2 regions of the Streptomyces sp. NPDC041122 genome follow, and region 1 is predicted to be linked to the other one. Evidence: riboswitches for the same ligand, from Rfam matches in the RefSeq annotation. Region 1 holds a riboswitch; the other holds the start of a gene.

Region 1 (3,201 bases):
GGTCGGCGACCTGACCGGCACCGACCTGGACGCCGTCCTCGCGGACACCGTCGGCGCCTGGACCGGCTCCGCGGGCGAGCCGCGCCCGGTGCCGCCGGTGACCGCCGACGACCGCGGCCGCGTCGTCATCGTGGACCGCCCCGGAGCGGTCCAGACGCAGCTGCTGATCGGCCGCATCGGCCCCGACCGGCACGACCGCGTCTGGCCCGCCCAGGTGCTCGGCACGTACTGCCTGGGCGGCACCCTCACCTCCCGTCTGGACCGCGTCCTGCGGGAGGAGAAGGGATACACCTACGGCGTACGGGCGTTCGGCCAGGTGCTGCGTTCGGCGCCGGACGGCACGGGCGCCGCGATGCTCGCCATCAGCGGCTCCGTGGACACCCCGAACACCGGCCCGGCGCTCGACGACCTCTGGAAGGTGCTGCGCACCCTCGCCGCCGACGGGCTCACCGACGCCGAGCGCGACGTCGCCGTGCAGAACCTGGTGGGCGTCGCCCCGCTCAAGTACGAGATGGCGGCCTCCGTGGCGGCCACCCTCGCCGACCAGGTCGAGCAGAACCTGCCGGACGACTTCCAGGCGCAGCTGTACCGGCAGCTGGCTGCCACCGGCACCGTGGAGGCCACCGCGGCCGTCGTGAACGCCTTCCCGGAGGACCGTCTGGTGACGGTCCTCGTCGGGGACGCCGCGCAGATCGAGGAGCCCGTCAGGGCCCTCGGGATCGGCGATGTGACGGTGGTCACCGGCTGAGTGACCGTCAGGCCGGACATGTCAGGACCCCGGTGACCGCTTAGGGCGCCGGGGTCCTCATATGTCCGAATTCATATGGAGGTTGCCCGTCTGCCCTGTGGCGTGCGCTACAAAAGTCGCGTTCTGTTTGTCGATTGAAAGTGCGGCCGTTTAGCGTCGGTCCGGCTGTTCGTCGCGCAGTAAGCCGCACCCGCGGCACCGGACAGTCATCGCCGAGTCCCCGTACGGCGCGAGCCAGGGGAGCCGGGGACCCACACGTCCCTTGGGGTGAATCGGGCACCTTGCCGTGAGGCGAGGGACCCGTAGGAGACCTTCCTGCTCCGAACCCGTCAGCTAACCCGGTAGGCGAGAAGGAAGGAAAGGATCAGCCGCTTCATGGCGTTCACCCGTGCCACCGGGAAGCACCGTCGTCCGAGCCGCCTCACGCGTACCACCGCGAACGTCGCGGGCGTCGCAGCGCTCACCACCACCGGTGTCATCGGAGGCCTCGCCGGTCCGGCGCTCGCCGCCGCCGATGACGCGGCCCTCGAGCACACCGGCTTCACCCAGGCCATCTCCGTCGGCGACACGCTCGCCGAGAGCGTCGACGCGCAGGCCGCCGCCCAGCGCCAGGCCGCCGACGACGCCGCTGCCGCCCGGAAGGCCGAAGAGGCCGCCAAGAAGAAGGCCGCCGAGGAGAAGCGCAAGGCCGAGGCCGAGGCCAAGGCGAAGGCCGAGAAGGAGCGCGAGGCCAAGGAGCGCGCCGCCCGCGCGGCCGAGCGCAAGCGCCTGAACAGCTACGTCTCCCCGATCTCCGGCTCGTACGTCTCCACGGGCTACCAGACCGGCGGCGCCATGTGGTCCTCCGGTAGCCACACCGGCATCGACTTCCACGCCGCGTCCGGCACCTCCGTCCACGCGGTCGGCTCCGGCACCGTCGTCGAGGCCGGCTGGGGCGGCGCCTACGGCAACAACGTGGTCATCAAGATGAACGACGGCACGTACACCCAGTACGGCCACATGTCCTCCCTCGGTGTCTCCGTCGGCCAGACGGTCACCCCGGGCCAGCAGATAGGCATCTCCGGCGCCACCGGAAACGCCAGCGGCCCGCACCTGCACTTCGAGGCCCGTACCGGCCCGGACTACGGCTCGGACATCGACCCCATCGCGTACCTGCGCGGACACGGCGTCAACGTCTGACGGACGCGGATTTCCGCAGCATCGCTTCGAAAGCCCCGGCTCCTGGTGAGCCGGGGCTTTCGCGTGCGGCTGTGTCGGCCCCCGTCCCGTATTGGCCAAAAGATATCCATGAATTCCCGGACGCCATCGGAAATTGCGGAGCTCTGCAATAGAGTCACCGGACGAGCGTCGGCCGACCGCGCGGCGCGGGGAATTCAATGGAGGTCCGGTCAGTGGGTGGAGGTCCGGTCACGCGCATTCCGGCGCACTCGGTCAGCACGGCCATCCGGGACGACATCGTCGCCGGAGTCCACGTGAGGGGCGGCCGGCTCACCGAGGAACTCCTCGCGCGCCGCTACGGCGTCTCGCGCGTCCCCGTGCGCGAGGCGCTGCGCACCCTGGAGGCCGAGGGTTTCGTCGTCACGCGCAGGCACGCGGGCGCGTGCGTCGCGGAACCGACGGAGCAGGAGGCGGCGGACCTCCTGGAGATGCGGACGCTGCTCGAACCGCTCGCCGCGGCGCGCGCCGCACAGCGCCGCGACGACGCGCACCTGAAGGTCCTGCGCGGACTCGTCCGGCTGGGCCAGGAGCGCGCCAGGAGCGGCCTGGGGGAGGATCTGCGGTCCCTGGGCGGCTGGTTCCACGAGACGCTCGCCCAGGCGTCCGCCAGCCCCGGCCTCGGCGCGCTGCTCACCCAGCTGCGCCACAAGGTCGCCTGGATGTACGTGGTGGAGTCCCCGGCGGCGCCGGCCGAGGCGTGGTCCGAGCACGCCGCGATCCTCGACGCGGTGGCCCGCAAGGACGCGGGGCGGGCCAGGGCGCTCGCCGCCGCGCACGCCGAGCGGACGGCGGCCGCCCAACGGCTGCGTCCCGCACGGCGGGCGGAGCGCGACGGTGTGAGGGATCCGCAACATGCCGTCAACACGGTGAGCCTCCGGAATTAACGGAGGAGCCGTATAAACAGAGGGACCTTATGGAAAGAGGGGGCCGCGCGAAAATGCGGGAATTCTGGGCCCTGTTTTTCGGTGTGCGCCGTGAAAACGTTGAAGGGGTCACCCGGAAAATTCCGGGTGACCCCTTCAACGATTTTCAGGAACGCGTCCTAGACCGTCTCCGGAAGCTCCTCGAGCCCCTCCGAGACGAGCTTCGCCAGCCGGTCGAGGGCGGCGTCGGCACCCTCGGCGTCGGAGGCGAGCACGATCTCCTCGCCGCCCTGGGCGCCCAGGCCGAGCACCGCGAGCATCGAGGCGGCGTTGACCGGGTTGCCGTCGGCCTTGGCGATCGTCACGGGGACG
Region 2 (3,201 bases), on a different contig from region 1:
CGGCGGATCCCGCCGATTTGCGGTGGCGTGGCGGACTGATCATGCGGGGACTGCGCACGCTGCCGGTGGAGTTCACGGACGCACAGCCCCGGGGCCGGGACTGACGGGTCGTCAGGACTGTGATGTTCACGTGATCTCCGCTGCATCGACTTGTGACAAGCGTTCGACTGCGGCTACGTTCACGACGACTTGAGCGCCCCCGGGCGCCCCAGTTGTCGCTGCAGTCTCCTGAAAGGCACCCGCATGCTCTCCGGCCATGGTCGTCACCGACGCCCCCGCCAGGCCCCGGCACTCGTCGTCGCGGCAGGCGTCACCGGATCAGCCATCGCCATCCCGCTGCTCGCCGCCACCAGCGCGAGCGCGGCCGACACCGCCACGTGGGACAAGCTCGCCCAGTGCGAGAGCGGCGGCGCGTGGAGCGCGAATCCGGGCAACGGTTACTACGGAGGGCTCCAGCTCTCCCAGGAGAGATGGGAGGCCTACGGCGGCCTCGAGTTCGCGCCCAGCCCCGACCAGGCCTCCAAGTCCCAGCAGATCGCCGTCGCCGAGAAGGTCCTCGACGCCAAGGGCACCGACGCCTGGCCGAGCTGCGCCCCGATCGCCGGACTCACCGACGGCGGCGCCGCGGCCGACGTCGACCCCGGAGCCCCTCTTCCGCAGGCCCCGGACGACTCGTCCGGCTCCACCGGCTCGACCGGGAGCGGCAAGGCCGACGGCGCGAAGGACTCCGGGGACGCCAAGGGTGCGGACGACGCCGCCAAGGACTCCGCGGACAAGAACAAGGGCACGGACGAGGACGAGGGCGAGAAGGCCGACCCGTCCACGGACGCCGGCGAACCGTCAGCCGACTCCGACACGCCCGGCTCCGCCGACGGCGCACGAGACAAGAATCACGACGAGTCCGGCGAAAAGGACGGCAAGGGCGGCGCGGCGGACGCGGATGACGCGGACGCCGACGGCAAGTCCGGCCCGCAGGACCCCTCTTCGCCCGGCTCCGCGGGGTCGACCGCGCCCGCCGAGGGCTCGGACGGCGCCTCGGCGGGCCGCCACCGCGGCGACGCCGACGCGAGCGAGCGGGCCGGCGGCGACCGTCCCGGCCGGCACGCCTCGCGCGGCGCCGACCGCGACGGTGCCGTCGCCGACGGGTCGTACACGGTGCGCTCCGGGGACAACCTCTCGCGCATCGCCGACGACCTCGACGTGGCGGGCGGCTGGCACGAGCTCTACGCCGGGAACAAGAAGACCGTCGGCGGCGACCCGGACCTCATCCTGCCCGGTCAGAGCCTCGATCTGGGCGAAAAGTAACGGTAGTTGACGAAGAGTCGGGCGGGGTCTTCGCGTCGTATGTCTGCTTTGGCGCAAGTGAGACATGGGTCTCAGAAGCCCTGATCGTCTTTGAAATTGTGTGGAAGACGTGATTACCGTCGTCACCGCTCGCCACTGGTGAGCCCCGCCGGTCGGTACGCCGAATCCTGCCAACGGCCGGACGGGAACAGTCGTCGCTCAAGAGCGCCGTCGGCAGGAGCGGGGGACCCAAGGTTTGTGCCGGGTCCGTCCGTTGAGGGGTGGGGCAGCCGAGAGGCTGAGCGCCGCGAGACGGACGGGAACGGCTAGGGGTGAAGTCGCGCTCAAGGAGTGCGACCGGGCAACCACATCGGCCCGAACCCGACAGCTCACCTCGCAGGCGTCGGTGTAGGGGATCAACTCATGCTGCTTTCCAGCAAGGGCAAGCACCGTCGTCCGTCCAAGGCCACGCGTGTCGCCACGCTCGTCGGTGTGACCGGTGCCGCCGTCGCCGCTCCGCTGATGGCGGCCGGCTCGGCCTCCGCCGCCACCACCTCCGAGTGGGACGCCGTCGCCCAGTGCGAGTCGGGCGGCAACTGGTCCATCAACACCGGCAACGGCTTCCAGGGCGGTCTGCAGTTCTCGCCGTCCACCTGGGCCGCGTACGGCGGCACCAAGTACGCGCCGTCCGCCGACAAGGCCTCCAAGGCCCAGCAGATCGAGATCGGCGAGAAGGTCCTCGCCGGCCAGGGCAAGGGTGCCTGGCCGTCCTGCGGTGTCGGCCTCTCGGGCGCCTCCCCCAGCAGCGGTGGCGGCCAGCAGGAGCAGGCCCCGCAGCAGCAGGAGAAGCCGCAGCCGCAGCAGACGCAGCAGCAGGCCGCTCCGGAGCAGCAGCAGGCCGCGCCGAAGCCGCAGCCCACGCCGCAGACCGAGTCCAAGAAGACCGTCGAGACCCCGACCGGCAAGACGGTCAAGAAGGGCGACGGCGAGTACAAGGTCGCGACCGGCGACACCCTCTCCAAGATCGCCCAGTCGCACCACGTCAAGGGCGGCTGGCAGAAGGTCTACAAGCTCAACGGCGACATCATCGACGACGCCGACTTCATCTACCCGGGCCAGCAGCTGCACCTCAGCTGACCCTCCGGTCCCACCCGGCCGTGCCTCGGCGGAGGTGCGGCCACCCCGTCCCCACGGGCTCCCCGCCCCGGTGCGCGTATCCCCCGTACGCACCGGGGCGGGGCCATGTCCGCCCCCGGATCCACGTCCCGTACCACCGCCGCACGCCCCCGCCGTGTTCGCTACCAGCGAGTAGAAACGCGGTCTTCCGTCCTGTTTCCCGGGGATTTCGGCTCTTGTCCGTCCCACGGGACGGGCGGTCGGCTGGCTGAAGCCCCGGAGCCGGTTAGGCTCAGGAGACGCAGGGGCCGAAGCGGCCCGCGTAAACGCGTCACATCCCAGAAGGAGATGCTCGTGCCGTCCATCGACGTCGTCGTAGCCCGGGAAATCCTGGACTCCCGAGGCAACCCCACGGTCGAGGTCGAGGTCGGCCTCGACGACGGCAGCACCGGTCGTGCCGCCGTTCCGTCCGGTGCCTCCACCGGTGCCTTCGAGGCCATCGAACTCCGTGACGGTGACCCCAACCGTTACCAGGGCAAGGGTGTCGAGAAGGCCGTCCTCGCCGTCATCGAGCAGATCGGCCCGGAGCTCGTCGGCTACGACGCCACCGAGCAGCGCCTGATCGACCAGGCCATGTTCGACCTGGACGCCACCGACAACAAGGGCTCGCTCGGCGCCAACGCCATCCTCGGCGTCTCGCTCGCCGTCGCGCACGCCGCCTCCGAGGCCAGCGACCTGCCGCTGTTCCGCTACCTCGGCGGCCCGAACGCGCACCTGCTGCCCGTCCCGATGATGAACATC

What was found. Region 1 has a riboswitch for cyclic di-AMP ahead of ACZ6B8_RS07005 (M23 family metallopeptidase). Riboswitches for the same ligand answer to the same signal wherever they lie in the genome.
Region 2: another riboswitch for cyclic di-AMP. It lies ahead of ACZ6B8_RS32615 (transglycosylase family protein); the one in region 1 lies ahead of ACZ6B8_RS07005 (M23 family metallopeptidase).

The regions. Positions count from the first base shown of each region.
Region 1 covers NZ_JBVIYQ010000002.1:152,048-155,248, forward strand. Annotated here, with positions in the region: gene ACZ6B8_RS07000 (M16 family metallopeptidase) at 1-748, shown strand, start outside; cyclic di-AMP (ydaO/yuaA leader) riboswitch at 949-1,110, shown strand; gene ACZ6B8_RS07005 (M23 family metallopeptidase) at 1,124-1,927, shown strand; gene ACZ6B8_RS07010 (GntR family transcriptional regulator) at 2,140-2,850, shown strand; gene ACZ6B8_RS07015 (HPr family phosphocarrier protein) at 3,009-3,201, opposite strand, start outside.
Region 2 covers NZ_JBVIYQ010000010.1:333,614-336,814, forward strand. Annotated here, with positions in the region: gene ACZ6B8_RS32605 (cytochrome P450 family protein) at 1-104, shown strand, start outside; gene ACZ6B8_RS32610 (transglycosylase family protein) at 244-1,305, shown strand; cyclic di-AMP (ydaO/yuaA leader) riboswitch at 1,534-1,703, shown strand; gene ACZ6B8_RS32615 (transglycosylase family protein) at 1,708-2,421, shown strand; gene eno (phosphopyruvate hydratase) at 2,755-3,201, shown strand, end outside.